DNA from 3 places in the Pseudomonas paeninsulae genome. Region 3 is predicted to be linked to each of the others. Evidence: riboswitches for the same ligand, from Rfam matches in the RefSeq annotation. Region 3 holds a riboswitch; each other region holds the start of a gene.

Region 1 (4,533 bases), 2.5 Mb from region 3:
TTCGCCCCAGCCGCGCAGGCCTTCGATGCCGCTGGCTGCCAGGGCGTCGACCAGCGCCTGCGCCTGCGTCCAGTCGGCCTGGGCCGGCTGTGCCAGTGCCGCCCGGTAGAGGCTCTCCAACTGCGCCAGCAGATCCAAGGCGCGCGCCCGCGCCGGGTGCTCGACGCCGTCCAGCACGTGATGCAGCTCGCTGGAACCGTTGTCCAGAATGTCCGCGGCGATCTCCAGTTGCGAGGCCTGCAGGGCCCGGTGCAACTGGGCGTTCCAGTAGCCCAGCGGGCCCTGGCGCATCTCCGCCTGCAGGGCCGCCGGCAGGGTCGCGAACCAGTCGCGATACTCCTGGCCGCCCAGGCTCTGCACCTTGTCGGCCATCTCGGCCAGGGCATCGCCCTGCTCCGGCAGGTTGATCCCGCGCTCCTGCAACAGGTCGAGCAGCGCCGCCGGGCTTTCCGGCAGCGAGCCGGTGTCGTAGCCCTCAGCCTGCAGGCGACGGAGGATATGCAGCAGCGACTGCGGCACGTCGAGGTTGTCCGCACCGATATTGTGGCGGCCCGGCGGGTGGTTGTAATAGACGATCGCCAGGCGCTTGTCGGCATTCGCCGTGCGCTGCAGATGCCACCAGCGCTGGATGCGCGCGCTGAGGGCGGCGACCTGTTGCGGCAGCGGTTCGCCGATGCCGAAGCGGATGCCGGACAGCGGGTCGAGCTGTTGCTCGTGCCAGGCGGCCAGCACCATGGCCTGGCTGGTGCCTTGCAGCTCCGGCATGGCGATCTGGTAATGCAGCTTGTCGCGCGCCAGGCCGTCGCTGGACAGCTGCCAGACCGCCTCGCTGCGCCCTTCCATGCGCAGGCCTTTGAGTACCGGCACATCCAGTTGGGCGAACAGCTCGCTGACCTGCTCACGGTGCTCACCGCCGCCGATGACGAAATCCTGCAGGGCGATAATCGCCACCAGCGGCGGGTGCTCGGCCTCCTGCAGCCAACGCACCGCCTGCAGCGAACCCGCGCCCCAGTTGGCGAACAGGCTGACGCAGGCCAGCCCGGCCTCGCCCAACGCCTGACACAGGGCGTCGTTGAGCGCCCGGTCGCCGGCGCGGTCGGCCCGGCCGTGGTCGATGATCGCCACCAGTGCCTGACCCTGCCAATGCAGCTGCTCGGCCGCGCGGATCTGCCCGTCCTGATAGAAGCGCAGCGGCGGCCGCGCCTTGGCCGGCTCGGCCGTTACCGTCGCATCCACCCGCGCCGCCAGCCAGGCGAGCAGCGCGGCAATGTTATCGTTGCCACCGGCCAGCCAGTAGCTGCGCGCGCTGAGCCAGTCGGCCTGCTGCGGATGGGAGCGCTGTTGCTGCGCCAGCCACTGCGCCAGATCGTCCGCCGGCTTGGCCGCGCCCAGGCGCTCGGCCTGCTCGCGGGAGGCGAACAGTGCCTGACCGCGGCTGCGGCTGAGCTGCACCAGATCCTGCTCGCTGTGCAGGATGAACAGATCGGCCGGGGCCGCCGCGGCCAACATGGGCCGCAGGCGCTCCACCTCGGCACCAAACAGGCCCGCGCCGAACAGCACCTGGCCGGCGTCCAGCCATTCGGCCAGCGCGGCATCGTCCAGTTCGCCCAGTTGTTCGGGGGTGCGCGCGCTGACCCGCTGGCCGGGGTGCTGGCCCTGGAACTGGGCGACTGCCGCGGCGAATTCGGCGGCGCTGTAGGGCGAGACGATGGCGTTGATCTGCGCTGCGCCGGCCAGCGGCGCCGTCAGCGCCAGCAGGGCGGCCAGCGCCAGGCGGCGGATCAGGGACACACCGCGCAGCGCGAGCGCTACCGGCGGCGGAAGGGATTTGCTCATGTTGTCGTGACTCCGTCGCGCTCACCCGTGCGACCCAGGCAGGGAAAGGCAGGCGCAGAGAGGCAACGCACGAACCGCAGGAAATACGCAGCCCACACGCCAGACAGCGCCCTCCGCGATGCCATGGACTGCGACAGGCCGGTCTCCGGGCTTACGAGCGGCGCGCGAAAATGCGCAATGCCACCAGACGCACCTTCCCATGCGAGGAGACTGTCGGGCTTAACCGTTCCTAGCAGAACAGGGTTAAGTCCGACAGACGCCTAAAGCACAGTGGTTGAAAAAGCGCTGGCTTGACTCGTCTACCGTTGCGGGGGCAGCGTCGGAATAGTTGGCGTAAACACGCACAACGCACCGACTTCCCTGTTTACTCGCGGCCATGGCCGCGGGTCACCTGAAGCAAGAGGCGCGAGTCTAGAGGCTCATGCCGGCAACGTCTATGCGCCGTGCGACACCGGGCAGTCGCACAACGACGCGGCGACCCGGCGCCAGGCAATCGGCCCGCAATGGCGCCGCTACGGGCATGCCCTGGCAGGGTTACCCGGGCCGCAGCGTCGCACTCGGTTGGCTGAGGGTCGCTTTCGACAGCGCGACTTCGAATAGTGCCGCCGTGCCGCAGATCGACATTGACCCTGTCCCGGCCGGTTGTTAGCTTGCGCTCACTCGCGGGCCACCGACGCCATCGCGGCGAGAGTCTGCGCGTCACCAGGGGGGAGAACATGTACCTATCATTCGCCCGCCAACGCGGCCTCTCGACCTGCCGCGTCGGCCTGGCAGCCGCGCTGCTGGGGCTGGCGCCGACGCTGTTGGCGGCCCCCATCTGCGTGGTTGACGATGCGCAGCGCGAGGTCTGCCTGCCAACGCCCGCGCAACGCATCGCGAGCCTGTCGCCGGGGGCCACCGAACTGGTCTTCGCGGCGGGCGGCGGCGACCGCGTGGTGGCCGTGGTGGCCTTCAGCGACTATCCACCCGAGGCCCGGACGCTGCCGTCGGTGGGCAGCCACAGCCGCCTGGATCTGGAACGGCTGCTGACCCTGCAGCCGGACCTGGCGATCGTCTGGGGCAGCGGCAATCCCGCCGAGCAGCTAGACGCCCTGGAAGATTTCGGCGTGCCGGTGTTCTATCTCGAACCGGAAAACATCGAAGGCATAGCGCGGGCCATCGAGCGCCTGGCGCGGCTGACCGACAGCCAAGCGGTGGGCCAGCAGGCCGCCGAACACCTGCGTCGCGGCATCGCCGCACTGGCCGAACAATACCGCGAGGCCGAGCCCGTGACGGTGTTCTATCAGGTCTGGAACAAGCCGTTGATGACGGTCAACGACGGCCACCTGATCGGCCAGGTGATCAGCCTGTGTGGCGGGCGCAATGTCTTCGCCGAGCTGCCGCGGCAGATTCCGCGCATCGATATCGAAGCGGTGCTGATCGCCAATCCGCAGGTCATCCTGGCCGGCGGCATGGGCGAGGAGAACCGCTACTGGCTGACCGAGTGGCGGGCTTATCCCAGCCTGCAGGCGGTGCAGCAGGACAATCTGTTCTTCATCCCGCCGTCGCTGGTGCAGCGCCCTACGCCGCGCCTGCTGGAGGGCGCCCGGTTACTCTGCGAAAGCCTGGAGACCAGCCGTGCACGGCGCTGAATCCGCTGCCGGCCAGCATCGCGCCGGCCCCTTGCGCTCGCTCGGCGGGTTGCTGAGTCTGCTCGCACTGGTCGCGCTGGCCGCCATGCTGCTGTCGGTCAGCGTCGGCAGCAGCGCCCTGAGTCTGAGCGACGCGCTGCTAACGCTGAGCGGACAGGGCAGCGAGCTGCAGCGCACCCTGATCTTCGAGCTGCGCCTACCGCGCACCCTCTCGGCCTTCGCCACCGGCGGCTTGCTGGCGGTGGCCGGGGCGCTGATGCAGGTGTTGCTGCGCAACCCGCTGGCCGACCCCTACGTGCTTGGCCTGTCCGGCGGCGCCGCGGTGGGCGCACTGTTCGCCATGCTGGCGGGCCTGGGGGGGACGCTGATCTCCGGTTCGGCCTTTGCCGGGGCGTTCCTCGCCACCCTGCTGGTGTTCGGCCTGGCTCACGGCAGCGGCAGCTGGACCTCATCGCGCCTGCTGCTGACCGGGGTGGTAGTGGCCTCCGGCTGGGGCGCGATCATCACCCTGATGCTGGCGATCAGCCCGGCCGAGCGTCTGCCCGGCATGCTCTACTGGCTGATGGGCGACCTGTCCTATGCGCGCACGCCTTGGCCGGCACTCGCTCTGCTGCTCGGCGTGAGCCTGTTGCTGCTGCCGCTGGGGCGCAGCCTCAACGTGCTGGCACGCGGCCCGCTGCAGGCAGCGGCGCTGGGGGTGGCGGTACGCCCGCTGGAGTGGAGCATCTACGTGATCGCCAGTCTGCTGACCGCACTGGCGGTCACCAGCGCCGGCAGTATCGGCTTCGTCGGCCTGGTGGTGCCGCACATGCTGCGCTTGCTGCTGGGCAACGACCAACGCCTGGTGCTGCCGGCCTGCGCCCTGAGCGGCGGCATCCTGCTGGTGCTGGCCGATACCCTGGCGCGCACGCTGATCGCGCCTGAGCAGCTACCGGTGGGGGTGATTACCGCGCTGCTTGGCGTGCCGACCTTCCTCTACCTGCTGCACCGGAGCCGCTGATGAGCCGCCTGCACGTGCGTGATTTGCTGGTCGACGTGCCTGGGCGCAGCGCCGGCCGGGCACTGA
Region 2 (4,533 bases), 2.5 Mb from region 3:
GTTCGACAGTCAACTATTCACCTGGCTGCATCTATTGGTCGGCTGGTTGCTGCAACCGGTGACCCTCGGTCTGTTCGGCCTGCTGACGCTGGCGGTATGGGATTGCGGGGTGGCGGTCGGCGAACGCTGCGGCGGCCTGGCGCGCTGGCAACGCTTGCCACTGGCGGAAATTGAGCGGCGCGCGCGCAAGCGCCTGGAGCGCGCCGACCTGATCGCCCGCATCGGTCCGATGCTCGGCCTGATGGGCACGCTGATCCCGCTCGGCCCTGGGTTGGCAGCCCTCGGCGAGGGCAATGTGCAGATTCTCAGCGTGGCCATGCGGGTGGCCTTCGACACCACGGTGTTCGGCCTGCTTGCCGGGGTGATCGGCTTCGGCCTAGGCCGCCTGCGCCGACGCTGGTACGACGAGCTGCTGGATCGACGTGAGGCCATGGCGGCCGAGGAGCAGGCCGATGAGCCGGCGCTGGCGCTCTAACCGTTTCGCCGAGGGCGACGACGATCCGCTCGGACCGCTGGCCAACCTGGTCGACGTGGTGCTGGTGTTCGCCTGCGGTCTGATCGCCGCCCTGGTGGCGCAGACCGACCTGCTGCAGCGGCTCGAGGCACAGCGCCAGCCGCTGCCGGTGGAGCGCGGGCGAGAACTGCCGAGCCTGCCGGACAGCCTCAAGGGCCAGGACGGCGCCGGACTGGAGAGTGTCGGCCAGGTCTACCGTGATCCGCAGACCGGCAAGCTGATCCTGATCGGCCAGTGAGCGACCGATTGCCGCAGTGGTCGTGGCCTGAACGCCCGGGGTCGCTCGGCGCATTGACGGCCCGCCCGAAATATCTACACTCGCGCCTCTTGCTTCAGGTGACCCGCGGCCATGGCCGCGAGTAAACAGGGAAGTCGGTGCGTTGCGCGTGTTTACGCCAACCATTCCGACGCTGCCCCCGCAACGGTAGACGAGTCAAACCAGCGCTTTTTCAACCACTGTGCTTCGGCATGGGAAGGTGCGTCTGGTGGGATTGCGCATTTTCGCGCGCCGCTCGTAAGCCCGGAGACCGGCCTGTCGCAGTCCATGGCATCGCGGAGGGCGTTGTCTGGCGTGTGGGCTGCGCCGTTGTGCAGTGCATTCGCCGCTGGTTCTCCGCGTGTCTTACTCAGCCAAGATCGCCCGGGTGGGGCGGCGGAGCCTAGAACGCGATGAGCAATTCCCTTCCAATCAAGCCCTCAACCCTGCTGCTGTGCGCCGTTTCCTGCGTGCCCCTGGCCCAGGCGGGCGAACACACTCGTCTCGACGACCTTCTGGTGACCGCTACCCGTACTGCACAGACTGCCGAGCAGAGCCTGGCCGCGGTGACGGTGTTCGACCGTGCGCAGATCGAGCAGAGCCAGGCGACTTCCGTGCCCGAGCTGCTGAAGAAGGTGCCGGGCGTGTCCTTCGCCAACAACGGCGGCCCGGGTAAGACCACCGCGTTGTTCATGCGCGGCAGCGAATCCGACCATGTGCTGGTGCTGATCGACGGCATCAAGGTCGGTTCGGTGACGTCCGGTGGCGCGGCCCTGCAGGATTTGCCGCTGGAGCTGATCGAGCGGATCGAGGTGGTGCGCGGGCCGCGTTCCAGCCTGTACGGCTCGGAAGCCATCGGCGGGGTGATTCAGATCTTCACCCGCAAGGGCGCCGGCGCAGGCGCCAAGCCATTTTTCTCCGCCGGTTACGGTACCCATGACAGCTACAACGGCAGTGCCGGGGTCAGCGGCGGCACCGATAACGCTTGGTACAGCCTGGCCCTCAGTGGCGCCGACACCGACGGCATCAACGTCAAGTCGGCGGCCACCAGCGGCTACGAAGACGATGCCGACGGCTATCGCAACCTGTCCGCCGCGCTGAGCGCCGGTTATCGCTTCGCCAACGGCCTGGAGCTGGACGCCAACCTGCTGCGGGCCAAATCGCACAACGATTACGACCAGGTCAACCGCAAGCGCACTGCCGGTTTCCGCGCCCATGCCGATGGCGAATCAAATGTGCTGGGCACCCGCGCGCGTTTCGCCCCGCTCGAGCCCTGGCAGGTGACCCTGCAGGCCGGACGCAGCGAGGACAAGTCCGATGCGTTCCAGGATGGCGACTTCTATTCGCGCTTCGACAGCCGTCGCGACAGCCTCAGCTGGCAGAACGACCTGAGCCTGGCGCCCGGCCATACCCTGACCCTGGGCGCCGATTACCAGCACGACGAGGTCAACGGCAGCACCGATTACGCCGAAGACTCGCGGGATAACACCGGCGCCTTCGTGCAGTACCTCGGCGAAGTCGGTCGGCATGACTGGCAGCTGTCCCTGCGCCGCGACGACAATCAGCAGTTCGGCCGGCACGACACCGGCAACCTCGGCTACGGCTATGCCCTGAGCGACTGGCTGCGCGCGACTCTCAGCTACGGCACGGCGTTCAAGGCGCCGACCTTCAACGAGTTGTACTACCCCGGCTATGGCAATCCGGATCTGCAGGCGGAAACTTCCCAGAGCCTGGAGGCCGGTTTGCTCGGCCAGCATGCCTGGGGCCACTGGTCGGTCAACGCCTTCCGCACCCGCATCGACGACCTGATCGCCTACGACGCCAGCATCATGGCGCCGGCCAACGTCGATGCCGCACGCATTCGCGGCGTCGAACTGGTGCTCGGCAGCCAACTGCTCGGCTGGGACTGGAATGCCAACTACACGCTGCTGGAGCCGGAGAACCGTTCCTCCGGGGCCAACGACGGCAACGAGCTGGCGCGCCGGGCCAAGCGGCTGTTCAACCTGGATCTGGATCGCCGCCTCGGCGCCTTCAGCATCGGCGCCAGCCTGCATGCCGAGGGCCAGCGCTTTGACGATCTGGCCAACACCAAGGAGCTCTCCGGTTTCGCCACCCTCGACCTGCGCGGCGAATACCGCCTCAGCCCAGAATGGCGCCTGCAGACCCGCGTGGCCAACCTGCTGGATGCCGATTACGAGACCGCCCAGGGCTATAACCAGCCCGGCCAGGCGGTCTACCTGAGCGTGCGCTACCAGGCGCTTTGAGCCTGCCGGCAGCGCCACCTACTTCTGGAGATCAATGGATGAAGCTGCCACCGCGATGCCAACGGCTGATCGGCAGCGCCGTCCATTCCCCGCGTTACCTGGGCCGCCTGGCGCTGTATGTCGGCCTGGCGGCCATTGTCTATATCGGCGCCCGCTCCCGGCTGGGCGCGCAACCGCAACTGGAGGTGAAGAGATGAGCGAATCGAGCGAACGCGACGCGCGGCACAAGGCGCGCATGGAGCGCAAGAAGGCGCTGATCGACGAGAAGATTTCTCAGGCTCAGGATGAGTACGGCCTGCTGCTGGTGCACAGCGGCAATGGCAAGGGCAAGAGCAGCAGTGCCTTCGGCATGGTCGCCCGCGCCTTGGGCCACGGGATGAAGGTGGGGGTGGTGCAATTTATCAAAGGCGCGGCCAGCACCGGCGAGGAGAACTTTTTTCGCCGTTTCCCCGAGGAGGTCAGCTACCACGTGATGGGCGAGGGCTTCACCTGGGAGACCCAGGATCGCCCGCGCGACATCGAAAAAGCCCAGCAGGCCTGGGTGGTGGCGCGCCAGCTGCTGAATGACCCGGCCATCGGCCTGCTGGTGCTGGATGAGCTGAATATCGCCCTGAAACTGGGCTATCTGGAGCTGGACGCGGTGCTCGCCGACATCGAGGCGCGGCCGCTGCTGCAGCATGTGGTGGTGACCGGCCGCGGCGCCTTGCCGGGGCTGATCGAGGCGGCGGATACCGTCACCGAGATGAACCTGGTCAAGCATGCGTTCAAGGAAGGGGTGAAGGCGCAGCAGGGGGTGGAATTCTGATGGAGGCCGCACCGCCGATGTTCCCTGGAAGCGGCTGCAGGTGCGCAGATCCATGCGCGGACAAGTCCGCGCCCACGGGTATGCGGGTGCCGGCATGAGCGCGCCACGCCACTGCCCCGCATTATTGATCGCCGCGCCGGCCTCGGGGCAGGGTAAGACCACGGTCACCGCCGCCCTGGCGCGGTTGCATACGCGCGAGGGCAAGCGGGTGCGGGTGTTCAAGTGCGGGCCGGATTTTCTCGACCCGATGATTCTCGCCCGTGCCAGCGGCGCGCCGGTGTATCAGTTGGATCTGTGGATGGTCGGCGAGGCGGAAAGTCGCCGCCTGCTCTGGCAGGCGGCCGGTGAGGCCGATCTGATTCTGATCGAAGGGGTGATGGGCCTGTTCGACGGCAACCCGTCGGCGGCCGATCTGGCGCGCCAGTTTGGCGTGCCGGTGCTGGCGGTGATCGACGCTTCGGCCATGGCCCAGACCTTCGCCGCCCTGGCGCATGGTTTGGCCAGTTTTCAGCCCGACCTGCCGTTCTCCGGGGTGCTTGGCAATCGGGTCGGCAGCAGCCGGCATGGCGAGATCCTGCGCGATGCGCTGCCCGCGGCCATCCGTTGGTACGGCGCGCTGCCGCGCAGCGCCGCGGTCGAGTTGCCCAGCCGCCACCTGGGCCTGATTCAGGCCGAGGAGCTGAGTGACCTGGAC
Region 3 (4,533 bases):
TCGAAACGCGGATTGCGGTAGCCCCACATGGCATCCAGGGTATTGCTCAGGCGATAGAGCACCACGCCCGGCGCACCGGCGACGAGGAACCAGAACAGCGCGGCGAATACCGCATCCGCGCCGTTTTCCAGAACCGACTCGGTGCCGGCGCGCGCCACGCCCGAGGCATCCAGCTCGGCGGTGTTGCGGCTGACCATATAACCGACCCGCTCGCGCGCCAGTTGCAGATTGCCCAGGCGCAAGGCCTGGGCCACCGGCAGGGCATGTTCGCCCAGGCTCTTCAAGCCGAGGGCGGCATAGAGAGCAAGTATCTCCACCGCCCAACCGAATACCGGCACCTGCGCGAGCACCCCGACCAGCAGGGTCAAGGGCAGTACCGCCAGACACCAGGCGCTGACTCCATGACTGCGCCAGCCACCGCCGCCGACGTTGAAGCGCTGTTCGATGCGCTCAGCCATGCGCCCGAAGGCCACTAGCGGATGCCAGCCTTTCGGCTCGCCAAGGGCTGCATCCAGCGCCACTCCGGCCACGGCGCCAAGTACCAGGCTCAAGCCCATGCCTCGCTCGCTGGCAATACCGTCATCGTGTTCCCCATTGATCCTGAAACAGCAGTTCACTCAGTGGGCGCGGCTCTGCCCACCCCTGTTGCACCAGCATCGGCGCGTCGTAGAACGCCACCACCGGTCCCAGACAGAGCACCGCCAACGGCTTGCTGCCGGGCGGCATGCCCAGCAACTCGGCCAACGCCTGCGGCTCGAACAATGAAACCCAGCCCATGCCCAGGCCCTCCGCGCGGGCGGCGAGCCAGAGATTCTGAATCGCGCAGGCCAGCGAGGCCAGGTCCATCTCCGGCAGAGTGCGGCGGCCGAACACATGCCCCTCGCGCCCGTCCATCAGCGCCACTACCAGCAGTTCGGCGCAGTCGCGGATGCCCTCGACCTTGAGCCGCATGAATTCGCCGGAGCGCTCGCCCAGGGCCTCGGCGGTGCGTAGCCGCTCCTCGTCCACCAGACCATGGATCGCCTCGCGCAACGCTGGGCGGGTAATGCGAATAAAGCGCCAGGGTTGCATCAGGCCAACGCTGGGGGCCTGGTGCGCCGCCTCGAGCAAACGCGCGAGCAGTTCCGGCGCCACCTCGCCGCCGCTGAAGTGGCGCATATCGCGGCGTTCGGCGATCGCACGATAGACCGCCGCGCGCTCCTCCGGGCTGAAGGCATGCTGGTCACCGGATGCACTCATGGCTGCTCTCGCGGAAGAAACAGCGCCGCAGCGGCCAGCGGGTCGGACGGCAGGTAGAAGTGGATATAGGACGCCGTCAGCTGACCGATGCGATAGACCGGCTCGGCGGTGCGCCTGTAGTTCGGGCACTCGCCGCGGGTGATCGGGACCAGCGCGCTGGTCAACGCGGAGTAATGGAAACTGTGACCGCGCAGCCGGCCCTCGGGCAGTTCGGCGAACTGCAAGGCCATGGCCGTCATGCGCGGCTGCAGGGTCGCCTCGCCCGCCAACACACCGAGCATGCGGCCACTGGCGCCCTGCTTGTCGGTCAGTTTGTCGAGCAGATAGAGCATGCCGCCACACTCGGCATGGATTGGCTTGCCAGCGGCGTGATGGTCGCGAATCGCCTGGGCCATGGCCTGATTGGCCTCGAGCCGCGCCAGGTGCAACTCCGGGTAGCCACCGGGCAGGTAGAGGCTGTCGACCTCGGGCAGCGCCTGATCGGTCAGCGGCGAGAAGAAATGCAACTCGGCGCCCAGCTCACCCAGCAGATCCAGGTTGGCCTGGTAGAGAAAGGCGAAGGCGCTGTCGCGGGCCACGCCGATGCGCACGCCGTCGAGCAAGGCCGCAAGCTCACGCGGCGCGGGCGCGGCGAACTCGACCGCCGGCGGCAAGGCCACATCGGCGCTGGCGGCCAAGGCATCGGCGGCAGCATCCAGACGGGCATCCAGATCGGCCAACTCTGCGGCCTGCACCAAGCCTAGGTGGCGACTCGGCAATCCGACTTCGGCGCTGCGCGGCAGGGCGCCGTACCAGCGGATCGAAGCCGGCAGCGCGGCGTGCAATATCTCGCCATGGCGCGTACTACCGACCCGGTTGCCGAGTACCCCGGAAAACGGCAAGTCCGGCTGGAAGGTCGCCAGGCCATGGGCCATGGCGCCGAAGGTCTGGGCCATGGCCGAGCCGTCGATCACCGCCAATACCGGCACAGCAAAGTGTCGAGCCAGATCGGCCGCTGAAGGAGTGCCATCGAACAGCCCCATCACCCCCTCGATCAGGATCAGGTCGGCCTCGCCCGCGGCCTCCCAGAGCAGGCGCCGGCTCTCGGCCTCGCCGACCATCCACAGATCGAGCTGATACACAGGCGCACCGCTGGCGCGGGCGAGGATCATCGGGTCGAGAAAATCCGGCCCGCACTTGAACACCCGCACCCGCTTGCCCTGGCGCGTATGCAAGCGCGCCAGGGCGGCGGTGACCGTGGTCTTGCCCTGCCCCGAGGCGGGCGCGGCGATCAGCAGGGCCGGGCAGCTTCTAGCACTCATCGCGACCTCTCGTTAGCCAATGCGCTGCGCGCGAGGAAGCACCACGCAGGCAGTACCGGTGGCAAGTGGCGCTGACGACGCGCCCGGCGCATTAAGAGCGAGAACATCAGAACTCCACCCCTTTCTGCGCCTTCACACCCGATTTAAACGCATGCTTGACCAGGCTCATCTCGGTGACGGTGTCCGCCGCCTCGATCATGCCCGGCAAAGCGCCACGCCCGGTCACCACCACATGTTGCAGCAACGGCCGCGCCTCGATATCGGCAAGCACCGCTTCCAGCTCCAGATAGCCATATTTCAGGGCGATATTCAGCTCATCGAGCACCACCAGGCCAATGCCCGGATCGCTGAGCAACTGCGCGGCGACCGCCCAGGCTTCGCGGGCCTTGTCGATATCGCGCTGACGATCCTGGGTTTCCCAGGTGAAGCCCTCGCCCATCACGTGGTAGCTGACTTCATCGGGGAAACGCCGGAAGAAGGTCTCTTCCCCGGTGCTGGCCGCGCCCTTGATGAATTGCACCACACCGACCCTGAGGCCATGGCCGAGGGCGCGAGCGACCATGCCGAAGGCACTGCTGCTTTTGCCTTTGCCGTTGCCGCTGTGCACTAGCAGCAGGCCATATTGGTCCTGGGCCTGGGCGATTTTCTCGTCGATCAAGGCCTTCTTGCGGGCCATGCGCGTCTTGTGTCGCGCGTCGCGTTCTGCCGACTCGCTCATCGCTCACACTCCCACAGCCGTAACGGCATACAGGAACGGCTGCACAGCACAGCGGCTGTCATGGGGGGAAGGGGTTTGCTCATCTCGATTTAGCTCCGTCGCTCTCACCCGTGCGACCCAGGCGGGAAAAGACATACGGAGAGCGAGGACGCATGAACTGCAACAACCGCGCAGCCACACGCCAGACAACGCCCTCCGCGATGTCGTGGACTGCAGCAGGCCGGTCTCCGGGCTTGCGAGCGGCGCTCCGACTATGCAGAACACCTTCAAACGCGCCTTCCCATGCCAATGCACAGTGGCTCAATCAGCGTTTGTTTAAACTCGCCTACCGTTGCGGGGGCAGCGTCGAAATTGTTGGCGTGAACACGCACAACGTACCGACTTCCCTGTTTCACCCCGCGGACGCACAGCGTTGGGGGCACCTGTTGCAAGCCGCGCAGGTTAGTGGCACGCGGTCTTAGCGTCAATGGATAGGCGCAGTTCGGTAGCCGGGGCAATCCGGGGAAGCCATCAAGAGTGGATCGAACTTGGAGCCCAGGGTTAGCGCAGCGGGTCTAAGCTTTGCTCTCTACTACTCACTCCCGGGTTGCATCCGGCCTACGTATCGCAGGCCTTGCGCATGAAACATAAGAGCTGCGCAATCACAGCCTTCAGCGCTTGCGACACAGCGTCAAGCCGTCACCCAGCGGCAGCAGCGACAAGTCGATGCGCTGATCGTCTTTCAGGGCCAGGTTGAGCGCCTGAATGGCGCGGGTGTCGTCACTGCCTGGGGCCTGCTCCAGCACCCGACCGCTCCACAGGGTGTTGTCAAACAGGATCAGGCCGCCCTGGCGCACCAGCCGCAGGGCATGTTCCAGATAGGCCGGGTAGTTGGCTTTGTCCGCGTCGATGAAGATCAGGTCGAAGCTACCCGCCTGCCCGCCACGCTCAAGCGCGACCAAGGTCTCCAGGGCCGGTGCCAGGCGTTGTTCGATGCGTTCGCAGAGGCCGGCTTCGCGCCAGTAGCGCTCGGCGATGGCGTTGTAGTCGCCGGGGATATCGCAGCAGATCAACCGCCCCGCCTCCCCCATGGCCTGAGCCATGCAAAGGGCGCTGTAGCCGGTGAAGGTGCCGACCTCGACAATCCGCCTGGCGCCGGTCAGTTGCACCAGCAGCGCCATGAACTGGCCCTGCTCGGGCGCGATTTGCCAGTTGGCATTGGCCAGCTGCGCCGTCTCATCGCGCAGACGCTTGAGCAGCGACGTTTCGCGCAGGGAAACGTCGAGCAGATAGTGG

Evidence for each region. Region 3 has a riboswitch for cobalamin ahead of cobO (cob(I)yrinic acid a,c-diamide adenosyltransferase). Riboswitches for the same ligand answer to the same signal wherever they lie in the genome.
Region 1: another riboswitch for cobalamin. It lies ahead of VCJ09_RS00970 (cobaltochelatase subunit CobN); the one in region 3 lies ahead of cobO (cob(I)yrinic acid a,c-diamide adenosyltransferase).
Region 2: another riboswitch for cobalamin. It lies ahead of btuB (TonB-dependent vitamin B12 receptor); the one in region 3 lies ahead of cobO (cob(I)yrinic acid a,c-diamide adenosyltransferase).

The regions. Positions count from the first base shown of each region.
Region 1 is NZ_CP141799.1:215,087-219,619, reverse strand. Features, by position in the region: gene VCJ09_RS00970 (cobaltochelatase subunit CobN) at 1-1,836, opposite strand, end outside; cobalamin riboswitch at 1,956-2,246, opposite strand; gene VCJ09_RS00965 (cobalamin-binding protein) at 2,553-3,467, shown strand; gene VCJ09_RS00960 (FecCD family ABC transporter permease) at 3,553-4,467, shown strand; gene VCJ09_RS00955 (ABC transporter ATP-binding protein) at 4,467-4,533, shown strand, end outside.
Region 2 is NZ_CP141799.1:222,114-226,646, forward strand. Features, by position in the region: gene VCJ09_RS00975 (MotA/TolQ/ExbB proton channel family protein) at 1-475, shown strand, start outside; gene VCJ09_RS00980 (DUF2149 domain-containing protein) at 453-752, shown strand; cobalamin riboswitch at 832-1,064, shown strand; gene btuB (TonB-dependent vitamin B12 receptor) at 1,184-3,034, shown strand; gene VCJ09_RS00990 (hypothetical protein) at 3,073-3,231, shown strand; gene cobO (cob(I)yrinic acid a,c-diamide adenosyltransferase) at 3,228-3,839, shown strand; gene VCJ09_RS01000 (cobyrinate a,c-diamide synthase) at 3,934-4,533, shown strand, end outside.
Region 3 is NZ_CP141799.1:3,104,799-3,109,331, forward strand. Features, by position in the region: gene cbiB (adenosylcobinamide-phosphate synthase CbiB) at 1-551, opposite strand, end outside; gene bluB (5,6-dimethylbenzimidazole synthase) at 580-1,239, opposite strand; gene VCJ09_RS14200 (cobyrinate a,c-diamide synthase) at 1,236-2,540, opposite strand; gene cobO (cob(I)yrinic acid a,c-diamide adenosyltransferase) at 2,647-3,258, opposite strand; cobalamin riboswitch at 3,460-3,699, opposite strand; gene VCJ09_RS14210 (O-methyltransferase) at 3,909-4,533, opposite strand, start outside.